DNA from 3 places in the Luteimonas sp. MJ250 genome. Region 2 is predicted to be linked to each of the others. Evidence: predicted binding sites of a transcription regulator. Region 2 holds the regulator's gene; each other region holds the start of a gene.
What was found. Region 2 encodes HrcA, which represses chaperone genes, less so after heat shock. Its sites were predicted from a motif close to TTNGCACTCNNNNNNNNNGAGTGCNAA; they were not measured.
Positions count from the first base shown of each region.

Region 1 (5,943 bases), on a different contig from region 2:
ATCATGGTGGTCGACGGTTCGCGCCTGGTGCGCAAGCTGATCGGCGACGTGCTGCGCGACCAGTTGCCGCAGGCCGAGGTCATATCCTGCGCCGGCCTGGCCGAAGCCCATGCCGCGCTGGCGGCCGCGCCCATCGATCTCGCCACCACCTCGCTGGTCCTTCCCGACGGGCACGGCCAGCAGCTGGCCATGGCCGTGCGAGCCGCGGCCGGCCAGCGCTACGTGCCGGTGATCGTGGTCTCGGGCAACGCCCAGGAGCACCTCGAGGGCCGGCGCTTCAGCGACGACATCACCGATTACTTCGACAAGTCCCACGGCCATCGCGCGCTGGCCGAATTCATCCGCGGCTACGTGCAGCCGGCGCCGATCCCCGGCGCCCGCGTGCTGTACGTCGAAGACAGCCGCACCGTGGCGCTTGCGACCACGCGCATGCTCAAGGCGCAGCAGATGGAGGTGGTGCACCTGACCAGCGTCGAAGCCGCGCTGGAGTTCCTGCACGAGCGCATCGCGGCCGGCGAGGCGCCGGGCATCGACCTCGTGCTGACCGATGTCTACCTCAAGGGCGAGCTCGACGGCGGCCACCTGGTGCAGGCGATCCGCGGCGAATTCGGCTGGTCCAAGCGCCGGCTGCCGGTGCTGGTGATGACCGGCGATGCCAATGCCGAAAACCAGGCCGCGCTGCTGCGCGATGGCGCCAACGACCTCGTGCTCAAGCCGATCGAGGAGCGGCTGCTGGTGACCAAGGCGCTGTTCCAGCTGCGGCTTTCACGCCTGCCCGAAACCGCGGTGGCCGACGGATGAGCGAAGCGGCAGGCCGCGTTCGCCTGGAGTCATCCTGGAAGGCGCGGGTAGGCGACTGGTTCGAGCGCGATGACATGCTGGCGCTGTCGGCCTTCCTGCGCGAGCGCCAGGCCGCCGGCGTGCGGATCTTTCCTCCTGGTCCGGACATCTTCGCCGCCTTCGACGCCACGCCTTTCGACGACGTGCGGGTGGTCGTGCTCGGCCAGGATCCCTATCACGGAGCCGGCCAGGCACATGGCCTGTGTTTCTCCGTCCGTCCGGGCGTGCGCGTGCCGCCGTCGCTGGACAACATCTACAAGGAGATCCAGCGCGACCTCGGCATGACCCGCCCCGACCATGGCTGCCTGCTGCCTTGGGCACGCCGCGGCGTGCTGCTGCTCAATGCCGTGCTGACGGTCGAAGAAGGATGCCCGGGCTCGCACCAGCGCAAAGGCTGGGAAGGCTTCACCGACCACGTGGTCGATGTGCTCAACCGCGAGCGCGACGGCCTGGTGTTCATGCTCTGGGGCGCGTATGCGCAGGCGAAGGGCAAGGTGATCGACGCCAACCGGCACCGCGTGCTGCGCAGCACGCACCCGTCGCCACTGTCCGCGCACCGCGGCTTCCTGGGCTGCGGGCACTTCTCCGCGACCAACGCGTACCTCACCCACAGCGGCGGCGCGGCGCTGGACTGGTCGCTGCCGCCGAGGGCGGAGCTGGAGGCGATGTGATGGACATGCCGCTGCTGGTGTCCCTGCACCTTCCCAAGACCGCCGGGACCAGCTTTGCCGAAACCCTGCGCGCGGCCAATGGCGACGGCTATCGCGATGACTATGCCGACCTGCCCATGCAGTACGGCGCGCTGCGCAGGCGCAAGCACGCCTTGCGTGGCGGCCTGGCGCTGCGCGGAGGCGTCCCGGTCGATGCGACCTGCATCCATGGGCATTTCCTGGCCTTGAAATACCGCATCGCGCTGGGCCGGCGGCCGGCGCGCTGGATCACCTGGATGCGCGATCCCGTGCAGCGCCTGGCCTCGCATTACGCGTTCTGGCGCCGCGACTACGACGGCGACGACCCCGCCCAGCCGCTGCGCAACCGGATGCTGCGCGAACAGTGGACGTTCGAACGCTTCGCGCTTGGGCCGGAGATGCGCAACGTCTACCGGCAGTACCTGTGGGGCTTCGACCCCGAGCGTTTCGATTTCATCGGCATCACCGAGCACTACCATGCCGACCTCGAGCGCCTCGCGCAGCGCCTGGGCTGGGAGGCGGTGGACGCCGCCGAACTGGTGAACCCGGAGTGCGGGGAGTCTGGTTACGACATCGATCCGCAGCTGCAGGCCCGCATCGAACGCCACCACGCCGGCGATGTCGCCCTGTACCGCTGGGCGCTGGCGCGACGCGGCGCCTGAAGCGCCGCCTACGATGGCGGGAGCAGCGCGCTTTCCTCGATAGGAGTGGTCAGGGCCGCCGGTTGGCGCGTCCGCAACCCGAGAGGAGACCCGTTCCATGCTCACTTCCACGATGCCGCCCCTGTTGGCGGCCAGCTGTGTCCTGGCCTTGGCCGCCGGACTGCACGTGCCCGATGCCGAGGCCGCCGCCCAGCGCTCCCGCTATACCCGTCCCAGCGGGATCTGCGAGGCGCCGCTGCCCGTCTACGACGCCCACCTGCGCAAGGCGCCGCTGAGGGTCGACAACGTCGGCAACCTGCCCGTCTTCGTCAACTGCGCGATGCCGAGCGATCCGGTGGGCGACGTCGGCGAGGCCTGGGTCGAAATCCACTTCGCGTCCACGGCCGCGGCAAGTGCCACCGTGAATTGCACCGTGGTCACCGGCAGCGCCGACCTGCCGGTGTACGACGTGCGCTCGCGCTCGATTGCGCCGGGCAGCAGGACCTGGTTCACCTGGAGCGGCCTCGACAAGCAGAGCGCGGACGGCCTGTTCGCCTTCATGTGTTCACTGGCGCCGGGGGTCCAGATGACCAAGGTCTACGCCAGCGAAGAAGACAGCGCCGGCGGTATCTGACATGTCCAGCCTTCCTTCCGCATCCCGGAGCACATCCATGATCGATCGCCGCTTCCCGCGTGCCCTGGCTTCGGCCGGCCTGTGCGTGTTCGTCTCCCTCCTCCTGCAGCCCGTCGACGCGTCCGCGGCGACCACGCGCACCATCAATGTTTCAGCCACCGGCATTTGCGATGCGCCGCTGCCGCACTTCAACGTCAACCTGCGCAGGCGGCCGGTCGCGGTCCAGAACCAGGGCGCCCAGCCGGTTTTCGTCTCCTGCACGCTGGCCACCGACGATTACGGCCAGTCCACTACGGGCGCCGTGCGGGTCACGTTCAAGAGCAGCGGCGACGCCGCCAGCGTCAGCTGCACCATGGTGTCCGGGACGCGCGACGCGCAGGTGTTCTACGTGGGTGCGGAGCAGGCGATCCCCGCCGGTGGCCGCGCCAGCGTCGCCTGGCAGCAGATCAACAAGTGGAGCACCTCCGGGACCTATTCCTTCAACTGCCACCTGCCCCCCGGCGTGGCCATGGAAACCGTCACCTACACCCAGACCGATTCCGCGGGCCGGCTCTGAGCCGTCCCAGCCATGGAGAACCGATTCATGCCCATGTCCTTCCCTTGCCGCATGTCCGCCGCCGCCAGCTGTGCCCTGGGGCTTTTCGCAATGCTGCACGCGCCTGCAGCCAGCGCCGCCACCGAGCGCGTGCAGCGCGTCAGTGCCACGGCGGTGTGCGAGGCGCCGCTGCCGGTCTTCGACACCACGCTTCGCAAGCGCCCGATCGGCATCACCAACCAGGGTGGCCCGTCGGTCTTCGTATCGTGCTCGCTGCCTGCCGACTCTGCGGCTCCTCCCGGCGGCGCGTCGGTGAGCGCGCGCTTTGCGATGATCGGCGAGGCGCCGCCGGTCACGGTCCAATGCCAGCTGGTGGCAGGGACCGCCGACGCCCCGACGTACACCGCAGGCAGCATCGTGGTGCCGGCCGCCGGGAGCGCCTGGCTGACCTGGAACGGCGTCGACAAGGGGACGGCCAGCGCGACCCTCAACTTCAGCTGCCACCTGCCGTCCGGCGTCGACCTGAGCACCATCATGTACAGGGAGGTGGATGCGGCCGGAGGCCTTTGATGGCCGGCGCGCCCTGGGCCGCACCGGACCGGGGCGCGCTCCCGCGGCTTCCTCCTGGCTGCAATTGGAGTTCTGCGCGCGGCGAGTCGTGATTTAATCGGTTTATTGTTCTATCTGTAGGATGAATGAACTTTCCCATCGTTTAGCAGTCTTAACAGACCACTGCTAAAATCGCTGCCATGACTGCAACCGCCCCCAGCTATCCGCTCGTTCCCAACAACCTGCCGATTCCCAGCGCGCTCGGCTCGCTGGACGCGTACATCGGTGCGGTGCACCAGATCCCCATCCTCACGGTTGAAGACGAACAGGCGCTTGCCCGTCGCTTCCACGATGAGGAAGACCTCGGTGCCGCCCGTGACCTGGTGATGTCGCACCTGCGCTTCGTGGTCCACGTGGCCCGCGGCTACAACGGCTACGGCCTGCCGCTGGGCGACCTGATCCAGGAGGGCAACATCGGCCTGATGAAGGCGGTGAAGCGCTTCGACCCGGATGTCGGCGTGCGCCTGGTCTCGTTCGCGGTGCACTGGATCCGCGCCGAGATGCACGAGTACATCATCAAGAACTGGCGCATCGTCAAGGTCGCCACCACCAAGGCGCAGCGCAAGCTGTTCTTCAATCTGCGCCGCAGCAAGAAGCGCCTGGGCTGGCTCAACGCCGCCGAGGTCAGCGCGGTGGCCAAGGACCTCAACGTCTCCGAGCGCGAGGTGCTGGAGATGGAGTCGCGCCTGTCCGGGCGCGACATCGGCTTCGACATGTCCGCCGACGAGGATGACGAGCGCGCGCCGCCGGCGCCGGCCGCCTACCTGATGTCGCGCGACGAGGATCCTTCGCAGGCCTACGAGCGCGAAGACAGCCAGTCCAGCCAGCTCGAACTGCTGCGCGAGGGCATGTCGCGCCTGGACGAGCGCTCGCGCGACATCGTCAAGCGCCGCTGGCTGGACGCCGACAACAAGGTCACCCTGCAGGAGCTGGCCGACGAGTACGGCGTGTCCGCCGAGCGCATCCGCCAGGTCGAGGCCAACGCGCTGAAGAAGATGAAGGCGCTGTTCGCGGCCTGATCGCGGCGCGGATCGCCCGTGGAAAGCCCGGCGCAGGCCGGGCTTTTTCGTTCCGCCGCGCTTATCCGCTGCGACCCTGGTGCAGGGCGTCGCTCACCACTTGAACAGCACCAGGCTCACCGCCAGCACGGCCATGCCGCTCACCAGCCCGTACACGGTCTCGTGGCCCTTCGCGTAGCGCTTGGCCGCCGGCAACAGCTCGTCCAGCGCCAGGAACACCATCACCCCGGCGATAATCCCGAACACGCTGCCGAACACCGCGTCCGACAGCCAGGGCCGCAGCAGCGCATAGCCGATGATCGCGCCCAGCGGCTCGGCCAGACCCGAGAGCAGGCAGGCGCCGAAGGCATAGCCCTTGCTGTTGGTGGCGAAGTAGACCGGCACCGCGATCGCGATGCCTTCGGGCACGTTGTGGATGGCGATGGCGAAGGCCAGCGGCATGCCCACGCCCGGGTTCTCCAGCGTGGCGAAGAAAGTCGCAAGGCCTTCCGGGAAGTTGTGCACCGTGATCGCAAGCGCGGTCAGCAGGCCGACGCGCTTGATGTAGGCGGCGTTGTGCTCGCGGAAGAAAGGGTCGTCGGCTTCCAGCCGCTCGTGCGGGTTCGGCACCAGGCGGTCGACCAGCATGATCAGGCCGACGCCGGCGAGGAAGGCCATGGTGCCGAAGCTGAAGCCCAGGCGCTCGCCATAGCCCTGGCTGAAGGAGTCGATCGACTTGTTGAGGATCTCCGACAGCGACACGTAGACCATCGCGCCGCCGGCGAAAGCCAGGCCGAACGCGAGCAGTCGCGCATTGGGCCGAGCCTGCGCGAAGACCAGCAGGCCACCGACGCCGGTGGCGAGGCCCGCCGCGGTGGTCACCGCCAGCGCGACGAGCAGGTTTGCGGTGGCGACTTCGATCATGCGTGGAGGCTCCTGCCCGGGTCGATGGCAGCGACGGGCCAGCCGCCGGCGGTGGAGTGGTGGGCGTGCCAAG
Region 1 is NZ_JBCLVB010000011.1:239,097-245,039, forward strand. Features, by position in the region: gene WCE37_RS07755 (response regulator) at 1-801, shown strand, start outside; gene ung (uracil-DNA glycosylase) at 798-1,511, shown strand; gene WCE37_RS07765 (hypothetical protein) at 1,511-2,191, shown strand; gene WCE37_RS07770 (hypothetical protein) at 2,289-2,804, shown strand; gene WCE37_RS07775 (hypothetical protein) at 2,842-3,360, shown strand; gene WCE37_RS07780 (hypothetical protein) at 3,394-3,909, shown strand; gene rpoH (RNA polymerase sigma factor RpoH) at 4,089-4,967, shown strand; gene zupT (zinc transporter ZupT) at 5,061-5,870, opposite strand.
Region 1: the regulator HrcA is predicted to act here: its motif matches at 4,052-4,078, upstream of rpoH (RNA polymerase sigma factor RpoH).

Region 2 (5,943 bases):
CTGGTGGACCCGAAGTACGGGGTCCGGATACGCGGCGGGAACCGGAGTTCATCCGGTCCCCGCCATGGGCGTGGCCATCGCGGCCGGGGCCGCTTCCACGACTCCAGGGGCCGTCAGGCCTTGCTGTCGTCGTCCTTGACCTCGGTGAACTCGGCGTCGACGACGTCGTCCGCCGCCTGGCCGGCCGGATCCCGGCCCGCGTCGCCCTGGGCGTCGCCACCCTGTCCGGCTGCACCGACCGCGGCGAACAGCGCCTGGGACACCTCTTCCAGCGCCTTGGTCTTGGCCTCGATCTGGCCCTTGTCGTCTCCCTTCATCGCGGTCTCGACCTCGGCGATGGCGGACTCGACGCGACCGATCACATCGCCCGGGACCTTGTCGCCGTTGTCCTTGATCGCGCTGCGGGTGCCGTGCACCAGGGCATCGGCCTGGTTGCGGGCGCCGACCAGCTCGTGGAACTTCTTGTCGTCCTCGCGGTGCGCCTCGGCGTCGGCGACCATCCGCTGGATCTCGTCGTCGGACAGGCCGGAGCCGGCCTTGATCTCGACCTTCTGCTCCTTGCCGGTCTTCTTGTCCTTGGCGGTGACGTGGACGATGCCGTTGGCGTCGATGTCGAACGACACTTCAACCTGCGGCATGCCGCGCGGCGCGGAATCGATGCCGGAAAGGTCGAACTTGGCCAGCGACTTGTTGTAGCGGGCCTGCTCGCGCTCGCCCTGCAGCACGTGCACCGTCACCGCGGACTGGTTGTCTTCGGCAGTCGAAAACGTCTGCGAAGCCTTGGTCGGGATGGTGGTGTTCTTCTCGATGATCTTGGTGAACACGCCGCCCAGGGTCTCGATGCCGAGGCTCAGCGGGGTCACGTCGAGCAGCAGCACGTCCTTGACGTCGCCGGCCAGCACGCCGCCCTGGACCGCGGCGCCGATGGCGACCGCCTCGTCGGGGTTCACGTCCTTGCGCGGCTCCTTGCCGAAGAACTCGGCCACCGCCGCCTGCACCTTGGGCATGCGGGTCTGGCCGCCTACCAGGATCACGTCGTTGATGTCGCTGGCGCGCAGGCCGGCGTCGTTGAGCGCCGTGCGGCAGGGTTCGATCGTCTTCTTGACCAGGTCTTCCACCAGCGCCTCGAGCTTGGCCCGGGTCAGCTTGATGTTCAGGTGCTTCGGACCGGAGGCGTCCGCAGTCACGTACGGCAGGTTGACCTCGGTCTGCTGCGCGGTGGAGAGCTCGATCTTCGCGCGTTCGGCGGCGTCCTTCAGGCGCTGCAGGGCCAGCGGGTCCTTGCGCAGGTCGATGCCCTGGTCCTTGTTGAATTCCTCGACCAGGTAGTCGATAACGCGCTTGTCGAAGTCCTCGCCGCCGAGGAAGGTGTCGCCGTTGGTGGCCAGCACCTCGAACTGCTTCTCGCCGTCGACTTCGGCGATCTCGATGATCGACATGTCGAAGGTGCCGCCGCCGAGGTCGTACACGGCGATCTTGCGGTCGCCGCCGTCCTTGTCCAGGCCATAGGCCAGCGCGGCCGCAGTCGGCTCGTTGATGATGCGCTTGACGTCGAGGCCGGCGATGCGGCCGGCGTCCTTGGTCGCCTGGCGCTGCGAGTCGTTGAAGTACGCCGGCACCGTGATCACGGCTTCGGTCACCTTCTCGCCCAGGTAGTCCTCGGCGGTCTTCTTCATCTTCTCGAGGATGCGCGCGGAGACTTCCTGCGCCGACAGCTTCTTGCCGTCGCTGGTCTGCACCCAGGCGTCGCCGTTGTCGTGCTCGACGATCGCGTACGGGACCAGGCCGAGGTCCTTCTTGACCTCGGCGTCGGTGAACTTGCGGCCGATCAGGCGCTTGACCGCATAGAAGGTGTTCTTCGGGTTGGTGACGGCCTGGCGCTTGGCGGACGCGCCGACCAGCACTTCGCCGTCCTTGGTGTAGGCGACGACGGACGGGGTCGTGCGGTCGCCTTCGCTGTTCTCGATGACGCGGGCCTTGCCGCCGTCCATGATCGCCACGCAGGAGTTGGTCGTGCCGAGATCGATGCCGATGATCTTTGCCATGGGAATATGCCTCTATGTCTGGATTCGGGGGGGCGGCGATGCCGCCGATGACTGCTATCTGGGGATTGGCCACCACGCCTTCAAGCGCCAGCGGCCGCCGGAATCGACCGGCATGGGTTCAATCGATGCTCAATCGTCGTTCGACACCGCGACCAGGGCCGGGCGCAGCAGCTGCTCGTTGAGGCGGTAGCCCTTCTGGAACAGCTGGGCCACGGCGCCGGCGTCGACGCCTGGGGCCTCGACCACGCTCATCGCCTGGTGCAGGTCGGGATTGAATACGTCGTTGGCAGCCGGCGCGATTTCGTACAAACCCTGGTTGCCGGTGACCCGGCGCAGCTCGCGCAGGGTCAGCTCAATGCCTTCGCGCAGCGGGCCGTTGCTCCCGGCAGCAGCCAGCGCCGCGTCCAGGCTGTCGAATACCGGCAGCAGGTCGCCCAGGATCTGCTTGTTGGCGAACCGGCAGGCGTTCTGGACATCGCGCTCCAGCCGACGGCGCTGGTTTTCAAGGTCGGCGCGGTCGATCAGCGACTGCGCGCGCACCTGCTCCAGCTCGGCGCGGAGGGTTTCGATCACGTCTTCCAGGGGAAGCTCGTCTGCGGGCGCCTCGGCGGCGTGGTCGGGCGTCTGTTCGGTGGTCATCGCTGTCATGGGTCCGGAGTGTCTCGGTCCGCACTGAGTGGGGATGCCGCGTCGGGATTCAAGGCGGCGCCGAGGACCTCGGCGGTCGCCTGGACCACCGGGATCACCCTTTCGTACGCCATCCGCGTGGGGCCGATCACCCCCAGCACTCCCAGGACGCGACCGCCGGCGCCGTAGGGCGCGGTCACCAGCGACATCCCGGCCAGCGGCGCGATCCCGGTTTCCTCGCCGAAGAACACGCGCACGCCCTGGGCCTTCACCGTGCGTTCGAGCAGCTGGAGGATCTCGCGTTTCTCCGTGAACGCATCGAACAGGCCGCGCAGGCGGTCAAGGTCGGCAAGGTCCTGGAGCCCCAGCAGGCGCGCCTGCCCGGCAACCACCATGTCTTCGCTCCCGGGTACCAGGACCTGTTCGGCCAGGTCGGTGGTGGCGCGAAGCAGGCCCTCCATCTCGCTGCGGGCGCTGCGGAGCCCTTCGACCAGCGCCGCGCGGATCCGCGCCAGCGGCTGGCCGGCGAAGTGGGCATTGAGGTAATTGGCCACCCGCTCCAGTTCGGCGGCGTCATAGGCGCGCCGGGTATGGACGATCCGGTTCTGGACCTCGTGGTCGGCGAACACCACGATCGCCATCACCCGCTGTCCGTCCAGCGGCACGAAGTCGATCTGGCGGAAGGCGAACTGCTCGCGCCCGGGCACGCTGACCACGCCGACGAAACGGGTCATCGCCGAGACCAGCTCCGAGGCGCTGCCCAGCAGCGTCTGGGTCCCGGCACTGGCCGCCAGGCTGCCGCGCATGCGCATGAACTCCTCCTCCTCCAGCGGGCTGAGCTGGAGCAGCGAGTCGACGAACACGCGGTAGCCGCGGGCCGTGGGCACGCGCCCGGCCGAGGTGTGCGGCGCCGACAGCAGGCCCACTTCCTCCAGGTCGGACAGGATGTTGCGCACCGTGGCCGCGCTCACGTCGAGGCCGGCGTGGCGGACCAGGGTCTGCGAACCGACCGGCTCGCCGTCGCGGATATGGCGCGCGATCAGGGTGCGCAGCAGCTGGCGCGCGCGCGGGTCGAGGGGATCGGAACGGCGTCGGGACATGCCGCGGGTATACGTCCGATGCGCACGTGTCGCAAGCCGCCGGCTCGAATCGGCACGATCCGGCGATGACAGGCCGTGCATCTCCACGGCACAATCCGCGCACCATGCTCAAGCGACTGTCGATCAAGGATTTCGCCGTTGTCTCCGCCACCGAACTCGAGTTCGGGCCGGGGCTGACCGTCGTGTCGGGCGAGACCGGCGCGGGCAAGTCGCTCATCGTCGATGCCCTCGGCTTCCTGTCCGGGCTGCGCGCCGACGCCGGCATGGTCCGCCACGGCGCACGCCGCGCCGAACTCGACGCCGAGTTCGACCTCGGCGATTCGCCCCTGGCGCTGGACTGGCTGCGCGAACAGGAGTTCGACGACGGCAAGGCCTGCCAGCTGCGGCGCACCCTCCGCGCCGACGGCGGCTCGCGGGCGTGGGTCAACGGCCGCCCCGCCACCCTGTCGCAGCTGGGGGCGCTGGCGGCGCTGCTGGTCGAGATCCACGGCCAGCACGAACACCAGGCGCTGCTGTCGCGAGGCAGCCAGCTGGTCCTGCTCGATGCCTTCGGGCGCCACGAGGCCGAGCTGGCCGCGGTGGCCACGGCGGCGCACGCGTGGTCGTCATTGCTGCAGGAGCGCGCACGGCTCAGCGCCGCCGGCGACGTCTCCGACCGCATCGACTTCCTTGAGCACCAGCACGCCGAGCTCGAGCGCGAGGTGCTCGAACCCGATGCCATCGAAGAACTGGTGGCCGCGCACCGGCGCCAGGCGCATGCCACCGAACTGGTCGAGGCCTGCGATGCCGCGCTTGAGCGCCTGGGCGGCGACGGGTCGCTGCCGGCCGTGGTCCAGCAGCTGCGCGGCGCGCTCGCGCGGATGCAGGCCCATGAATCGCGCCTGGGCGAAGTGGACGCCATGCTCGATGGTGCCGCGATCCAGCTCGACGAGGCGGCGGTGCTGCTGGACCGGGTCCGCGCCGACCTCGATATCGACCCGGACCACCTGCAGACCCAGGAGCACCGCCTGTCGCGCCTCCACGAGCTCTCACGCAAGCACCGCGTGCCGCCGGAAGAACTGGCCGCGCATCGCGACGCGCTGGCCGCGGAGCTGGAGTCGCTTGCGGGCTCGGCGAAGCGCCTGGCGGGCCTGGAAGGCGAGATCGGGACGGCCGCAGGCGCATGGCGCAGCGCCGCCGCGCGCCTCGGCAAGGCCCGCGCCAGGGCCGCGACCGCACTGGGCAAGGCGACCACCGCTCTGATCGGCGAGCTCGGCATGGGCGGCGGGCGCTTCGAGGTGGCACTGGAACCCACGGGTGACGACGCGCCGGATGCACAGGGCGCCGAGCGCGTCGAATTCCTGGTCACCGCCAACGCCGGACAGCCGCCACGGCCGCTGCGCAAGGTGGCATCGGGCGGCGAGCTGTCGCGCATTTCGCTGGCCATCGAGGTCGCGGCTCTCGGCCTGGACGCGGTCCAGACCATGGTCTTCGACGAGGTGGACTCGGGCATCGGCGGCAACGTGGCGGGGATCGTGGGGCGCAAGCTGCGCGACCTCGGCAACCGTCGCCAGGTGCTCTGCGTCACCCACCTGCCCCAGGTCGCGGCCCAGGGCCACGCCCATTACCGGGTCAGCAAGGCTGAAAGCGAGGGCATGACCCAGAGCGCCGTGCGTCTGCTCGACGACGCCGGCCGCCAGGAAGAGCTGGCGCGGATGCTGGGCGGGATCGAGGTCAGCCGCGAGGCGCGGGCGGCGGCCAGGCGCCTGCTGCGCGAGGCTGGGGAACCCGGCGCCGGCTGAGCGGCGGGCAGCGGCCGACCGCCCGGTTGGTCAGCGCTTCTTGCGCACGTAGAGCACCAGAGAGTGCTCTTCCAGGAGGTAGCCGTGCTTGTCGGCCACCTCGTGCTGCAGGGCCTCGATCTCCGGACTCTCGAACTCGATGATCTTGCCGGTGTCGACATCGACCATGTGGTCGTGGTGGCCACCGCGGTCGATCTCGTAGACCGCGGTACCGCCTTCGAAGTTGTGCTTGAGCACCAAGCCCGCCGCTTCGAACTGGGTGAGCACGCGGTAGACGGTGGCCAGGCCGATCTCGTCGCCGCCGTCCAGCAGCTGGCGGTAGATGTCTTCGGCTGACATGTGGTGGTGCGAGGTCTCCTGCTCGAGCAGCTGCAGGATGCGCATGCGCGG
Region 2 is NZ_JBCLVB010000010.1:79,482-85,424, forward strand. Features, by position in the region: gene dnaK (molecular chaperone DnaK) at 114-2,045, opposite strand; gene grpE (nucleotide exchange factor GrpE) at 2,175-2,684, opposite strand; gene hrcA (heat-inducible transcriptional repressor HrcA) at 2,690-3,772, opposite strand; gene recN (DNA repair protein RecN) at 3,877-5,553, shown strand; gene fur (ferric iron uptake transcriptional regulator) at 5,584-5,943, opposite strand, start outside.

Region 3 (5,943 bases), on a different contig from region 2:
GCGGCAGCTGCCGGCGCCGGAGCCACGGTTCCCCGCGCGCGCGGGTCACGCAGTCGCGGGTTGCGGGGCTCGCTTGCCGGAGGCGTGGCGAGTTCGCAGGCCGCGGGCGTGCTCGAGGTGAACAGCGCCTGGGTGCCCCATTCCGGATGGTCGATGAAGGGGTTGCGGTTGCCCTGATGGGCGGCGACCACTTCGTTGCGGGCGCGCTCGGCATCGTCCGGCGGGTCGGCAAGGTGCCATTCGACCAGGGTCGACAGCAGGCCCATGTAAGCCGGTGACGAAGAGGTGCCGACGATCATGCTGCGGTCGTCGGTAAGTTCCAGGTCGGGCTCGGACTGGTTGGTGGTCGGGTGCGTGCCGCCCTCGTAGCGGATCGCCATGTACATCACCGCACGCGCCATGTCGCCCTTGCGCGCGCCCCAGGGTTCGAAGGAGCCCTGGTTGCCGTTCGGACCCTTGACCCAGTTCGAATTGCCTGGATAGACGCCGGTGCCGCCGCCGCGGCCGTTGTTGAACTCCGTCGGCCGCTCGCCGCAGTTCGACGACTGCGCGCAATCGGCGAAGGGCATGTTGCCGCGGTTGGAGTTGTAGACCTCGTCGCTCAGGTAGAGCATGTGCGCGTCGGTATACGGCGAGTGCGGATAGCCCATATCGCCCACCCGCTCCGGGAAGCCGAGCGAATTCGGCCAGGTGTGTTCACGGTTGTACTTGTTGCTGCCGCCGCTGCCGGCACGGTCGGTGCCCTTGACGTAGCTGCGGTTGCGATAGACGTCGAGGATCTTGCCGGCGTCGTTGGGGTCCTCGTCGGCGACTTCGAGGATCGTCCAGGTGGTGATGCCGCTGCCGCTGTAGGGATAGGCGACGTGGCCGCGGATGGTCTCGTGCAGCGAGCAGCGCAGCTGGTCGGGGCTGGAGTCGTTGACCAGGCCGTAGTAATCGCCACCGCCACCGCCACCGCCGCCCGAACGCTTCACGTTGAAGTCGATGACGGTGTCGGCCTCGGGCGCAGCGTCGTCGAGATCGAGGATGAAGCCGGCGTCGACCCGCAGCGAGCAGGCCTGGCCGGGCACCAGCGGAGTCGAAGGCGTCAGGGTGAAGCTGGTCGCCTGCGCGACGTGATCGAGCCCGGGTGCGCGATGGCGGGCCGCGCCTTCGCAGGCCAGGGTGAACGCGCCGGGTTGGGCGACCACCGGCTCGCTGAAGGTGACCTTGAGCTCGGCCGCGTACGGGAAGCTGCTGGAGCCCTGCGTCGGAAAGGTCTCGACCACCCGCGGTGCGGCGTTGCCGGGCTCGCCGAAGGACTGGTCGTTGTTGCATGCGTCGAAGGTCTCGCTGGCGGCCTCCGCCCAGGCGAAGTCGGCGTAGACATTGCCGGTGCCGGCGAGCTGCAGCGAATGGCCGGTCGGCGTGCTGCTGGGCTGCATGACGCCGATGTCGACGCTGCTCATGCCGGCGGCGGGGCCGTTGCTGGCCGTCATCACGCCTTCGTAGCTCAGGAACTGCACCACGGCGCCCTGCGGATCGACCAGGGCGATGCCGTCGGGCGCGCCGTTCTGCACGCCGTTCTCGGGGTAATTCACCGTGGCGAAGCGGACCTTGCCGCCGCAGGCCGAGAGCGTGCCCTCGGGCAAGGTGTCGGTGTCGTAGGAAGCGCCGTTGCTGCCGTTGTAGAGCACCAGCTGGTAGCCGGCGAGGCTCTCTCCGGCGCTGCCGACGACCTCGATCGCCTCGCCGACGTCGGTGTCGATGTTGTCGTAGTGGATTTCGTTGATGAAGACTTCGGCCTGGGCCGGCAGCGTGGCGGCAACCGCCAGCGCGATCGCGCAGCAAAGCCGGGAACTGACAAGACGCATTGGGTAACTCCCCTTTGTGGACCACGCAATCTAACCATCAAATATGACGACGGCCAGACAGGGACACATCATCCCGTCGGTCTGCACGCCAGCGCGACGCGGGAATCGTATTCTTGTGCGGCCAGTCCTCCCCATTCATCCAGGTCGTCCCATGCCCGCTCCGATCCGCCCCGCCATCCTCCGCGCCGGACTGGCCGCAGTCCTGTTCGCGCTCGCGCTGCCTGCCGCGGCCGCGACCGGCATCGAGGTCGCCGCCGGCGGCTCCAAGACCACCGAGCGCGAGTTCACCAAGGTGGCCTCGGTCGCCTGGCTGCCGGAACTGCGGCAGCTGGACAACGCGGTACTCCGCGGCGAGGTCGGCGCCATCCACGTAGACGGCCGCGGCCACGTGCGTGGCCGGGACCTGTCCGACAGCGTCGTGGTCGGCTTCGTCGGCCTGCGCTACGAGCGCACCGACAACGGCCTTACGCTTGGTGCCGGGGTCGGCGCCCAGTGGGGCGAGACGGACGCCCTGTCCGGCGATCCGCAGTTCGTCACCACCGCCGGCTGGCGCTGGGACCGCTTCTCGCTGCTGCTGCGCCATGTCTCGAACGCGAGCCTGCACGCCCCCAACAACGGTGAAACCATGGTTGTCGGCGCCTGGCGCTTCTGAGCCGCGTCTTTATTTCCCGCGGGGCCCTTGAACCCCGCCAACGCCCCCCCATCTTGCGGACATCCCGGCGCTGCCGGGTTTTCGCGGCGCGCGTTTTGGCACTCGGCAGGTCCGACTGCTAAACTCCGCGACCGATTCGTCTATTGTCAAGTAAAATCAATCACTTGTGAGGATTGTCATGAACCTGAAGCCGCTTTACGACCGCGTAGTGGTCAAGCCGATCGAAGCCGACGAAATCTCCGCCGGCGGCATCGTCATCCCCGACAATGCCAAGGAAAAGCCCACCAAGGGCGAAGTGATCGCCATCGGCGAAGGCAAGGCCCTGGACAACGGCAGCCTGCGCGCGCCCAAGGTCAAGGTCGGCGACAAGGTCATCTACGGCCAGTACTCGGGCTCGGCTTACAAGCACGAAGGCACCGAATACAAGATCGTGCGCGAGGACGACATCCTCGCCATCGTCGGCTGAGCGCGCGTCAAGCGCCTCGCAACCCCCATTCCCTGATCCAGCTCCGAGGAAACAACAATGTCTGCGAAGGAAATCCGCTTCGGCGAAGACGCGCGCGCCAAGATGGTGCGTGGCGTCAACGTGCTTGCCAACGCCGTCAAGGCAACGCTTGGCCCCAAGGGCCGCAACGTCGTGCTCGACAAGAGCTTCGGCGCGCCCACGATCACCAAGGACGGCGTGTCCGTCGCCAAGGAGATCGAACTGGCCGACAAGTTCGAGAACATGGGCGCGCAGATGGTGAAGGAAGTCGCCTCGCGCACGTCCGATGACGCCGGCGACGGCACCACCACCGCGACCGTGCTGGCCCAGGCCTTCATCCGCGAGGGCATGAAGGCGGTCGCCGCCGGCATGAACCCGATGGACCTCAAGCGCGGCATCGACCAGGCCGTCAAGGCCGCGGTGGAAGAGCTGAAGAGCATCAGCAAGCCGTCGTCGACCTCGAAGGAAATCGCCCAGGTCGGCACCATCTCCGCCAACTCCGACGCCAACATCGGCGACCTGATCGCCCAGGCGATGGACAAGGTCGGCAAGGAAGGCGTGATCACGGTCGAGGAAGGTTCGGGCCTCGAGAACGAGCTCGACGTGGTCGAGGGCATGCAGTTCGACCGCGGCTACCTGTCGCCGTACTTCATCAACAACCAGCAGTCGATGTCGGCCGAGCTGGATGATCCCTTCATCCTGCTGCACGACAAGAAGATCTCCAACGTGCGCGACCTGCTGCCCGTCCTCGAGGGCGTGGCCAAGGCCGGCAAGCCGCTGCTGATCGTCGCCGAGGAAGTCGAGGGCGAAGCCCTGGCGACCCTGGTGGTGAACACCATCCGCGGCATCGTCAAGGTCGTGGCCGTCAAGGCCCCGGGCTTCGGCGACCGTCGCAAGGCGATGCTGGAAGACATGGCCATCCTCACCGGTGGCACCGTGATCAGCGAGGAAGTCGGCCTGTCGCTCGAGAAGGCGACCATCAACGACCTCGGCCGCGCGAAGAAGATCCAGGTCACCAAGGAAAACACCACGATCATCGACGGCGCGGGCGAAGGCTCGGGCATCGAAGGCCGCATCAAGCAGATCAAGGCGCAGATCGAAGAGACCTCTTCGGACTACGACCGCGAGAAGCTGCAGGAGCGCGTGGCCAAGCTGGCCGGCGGCGTGGCGGTGATCAAGGTCGGTGCCTCGACCGAGATCGAGATGAAGGAAAAGAAGGCCCGCGTCGAAGACGCCCTGCACGCCACGCGTGCGGCGGTGGAAGAGGGCGTGGTCCCGGGTGGCGGCGTCGCGCTGCTGCGCGCCAAGACCGCGGTCGAGGCCCTGAAGGGTGCCAACGAAGACCAGAACCACGGCATCCAGATCGCCCTGCGGGCGATGGAAGCCCCGCTGCGCGAGATCGTGACCAACGCCGGCGAAGAGCCGTCGGTCATCGTCAACAAGGTCAAGGACGGTTCGGGCAACTTCGGCTACAACGCAGCCAACGGCGAGTTCGGCGACATGATCGAGTTCGGCATCCTGGACCCGACCAAGGTCACCCGCACCGCGCTGCAGAACGCGGCGTCGATCGCCGGCCTGATGATCACCACCGAAGCCATGGTGGCGGAGCTTCCGAAGAAGGAAGAGCCGGCCATGGGCGGCGGCGGCGACATGGGCGGCATGGGCGGCATGGGCTTCTGATCCAGCGCCACCCTGCTTCATGCAACATGGACAACCCCGCCGCGAGGCGGGGTTTTTCTTTTTTGGCCGGCTGCAGCGCGTGGCGTCGGGAGCCGATGACGATGATGCCGCGCCTGGCCTTGCTCGCCGGGGTGCCGGTACAGCCCGCTCAAGGCAGGGCGAGGCAGTGTGCTTTGCTGGGCTGGGCGAGGCAGTGAGAAAGCGGCGGCGTGGCGGCGTGCTGGCCGAGCTCGGCGCTCAGCGCCGCCACTGCATCGCGTTCGCCGCGTTGATGGGCAAGCAAGACAGAGAGCATCCAGGGCCGCATCCAGTAGCGATCATCGGCCTCGGGCGGCCGGGTCTTGCGCACCTCCGTCGCCAGGGCCGCTGCGTCGTCGAATCGACCCAGGGCCAGGTACAACTCCGCCCGCGCCTGGGCGTGCTGCAGCTGCAGCGCGTCGCCTTCGCCGGCCGGGCACGCGGCAAGGGTGGATTCCGCACCGGGGATGTCACCAAGCCGCAGCTGGATCGCTGCCTGCGTGCCACAGCTGGCGTACCCCATCGGTGAACCGCGGTAATCGTGGTGCCCGAGGATTTCCCAGCTGCGTTCCACGTCCGCAAGCGCGCCCCGGAAGTCGCCGGTCACGGCCCGCGAATACCCCCCGAACAGGAAGCAGGCCTGCACGTGCAGGTTGCTCAGCTCGAGCTGCCTGGCGATGTCGTTGGCGATCGTGAAATGCTGCACGGCTTCGGCATGGCGCCCCCTCCATGTCAGGTGAGCGGCCAGCTGGCAGTGCACGGCCGCCTTCTGCGAATGCGGCTTTGTGAAGGCGCGGTCCGCGATGGCGACCGCCTCGAACGCGACCTGCTCCGCGCGCGCGGGCTTGCCCGCCCTGCCCAGGTCGGGAACCATGTCAGACAGCGTGCTGGCGTAGTGGCCACTCTCGGGACCGTCAAGCAACGCGGACAGGCGGATCTGCTCCTCGACGTTTTGCAGCTGGCGCTGCGTATCTTCCGGATCAGTGACGCCAAGCGCGGCACCCAGGCCATCAAGGGCGGTCATGTGCAGCACCGTTTCCTGCAAGCCGTGCGCGGGCAGGGCGACAAGAACCTCCTCGAACGCGGCCTTGGCGGCCTGGGGATCGCCGGCGAACAGGCTCATGCCGTGGCCGACCCGGGCCGCGAGCATCGGTTCGGGATCGCCGTGTTCGCTCATGGCCAGTTCGCCCAGCTCCATCGCCGCGCGGGAATGGAGCAGCGCGCGCTCGACCTCGCCGCGTTCGCGCGCCAGCTGC
Region 3 is NZ_JBCLVB010000014.1:120,154-126,096, reverse strand. Features, by position in the region: partial or broken gene WCE37_RS11735 (endonuclease) at 87-1,853, opposite strand; gene WCE37_RS11730 (acyloxyacyl hydrolase) at 2,005-2,505, shown strand; gene groES (co-chaperone GroES) at 2,684-2,971, shown strand; gene groL (chaperonin GroEL) at 3,029-4,669, shown strand; gene WCE37_RS11715 (serine/threonine-protein kinase) at 4,818-5,943, opposite strand, start outside.
Region 3: the regulator HrcA is predicted to act here: its motif matches at 2,601-2,627, upstream of groES (co-chaperone GroES).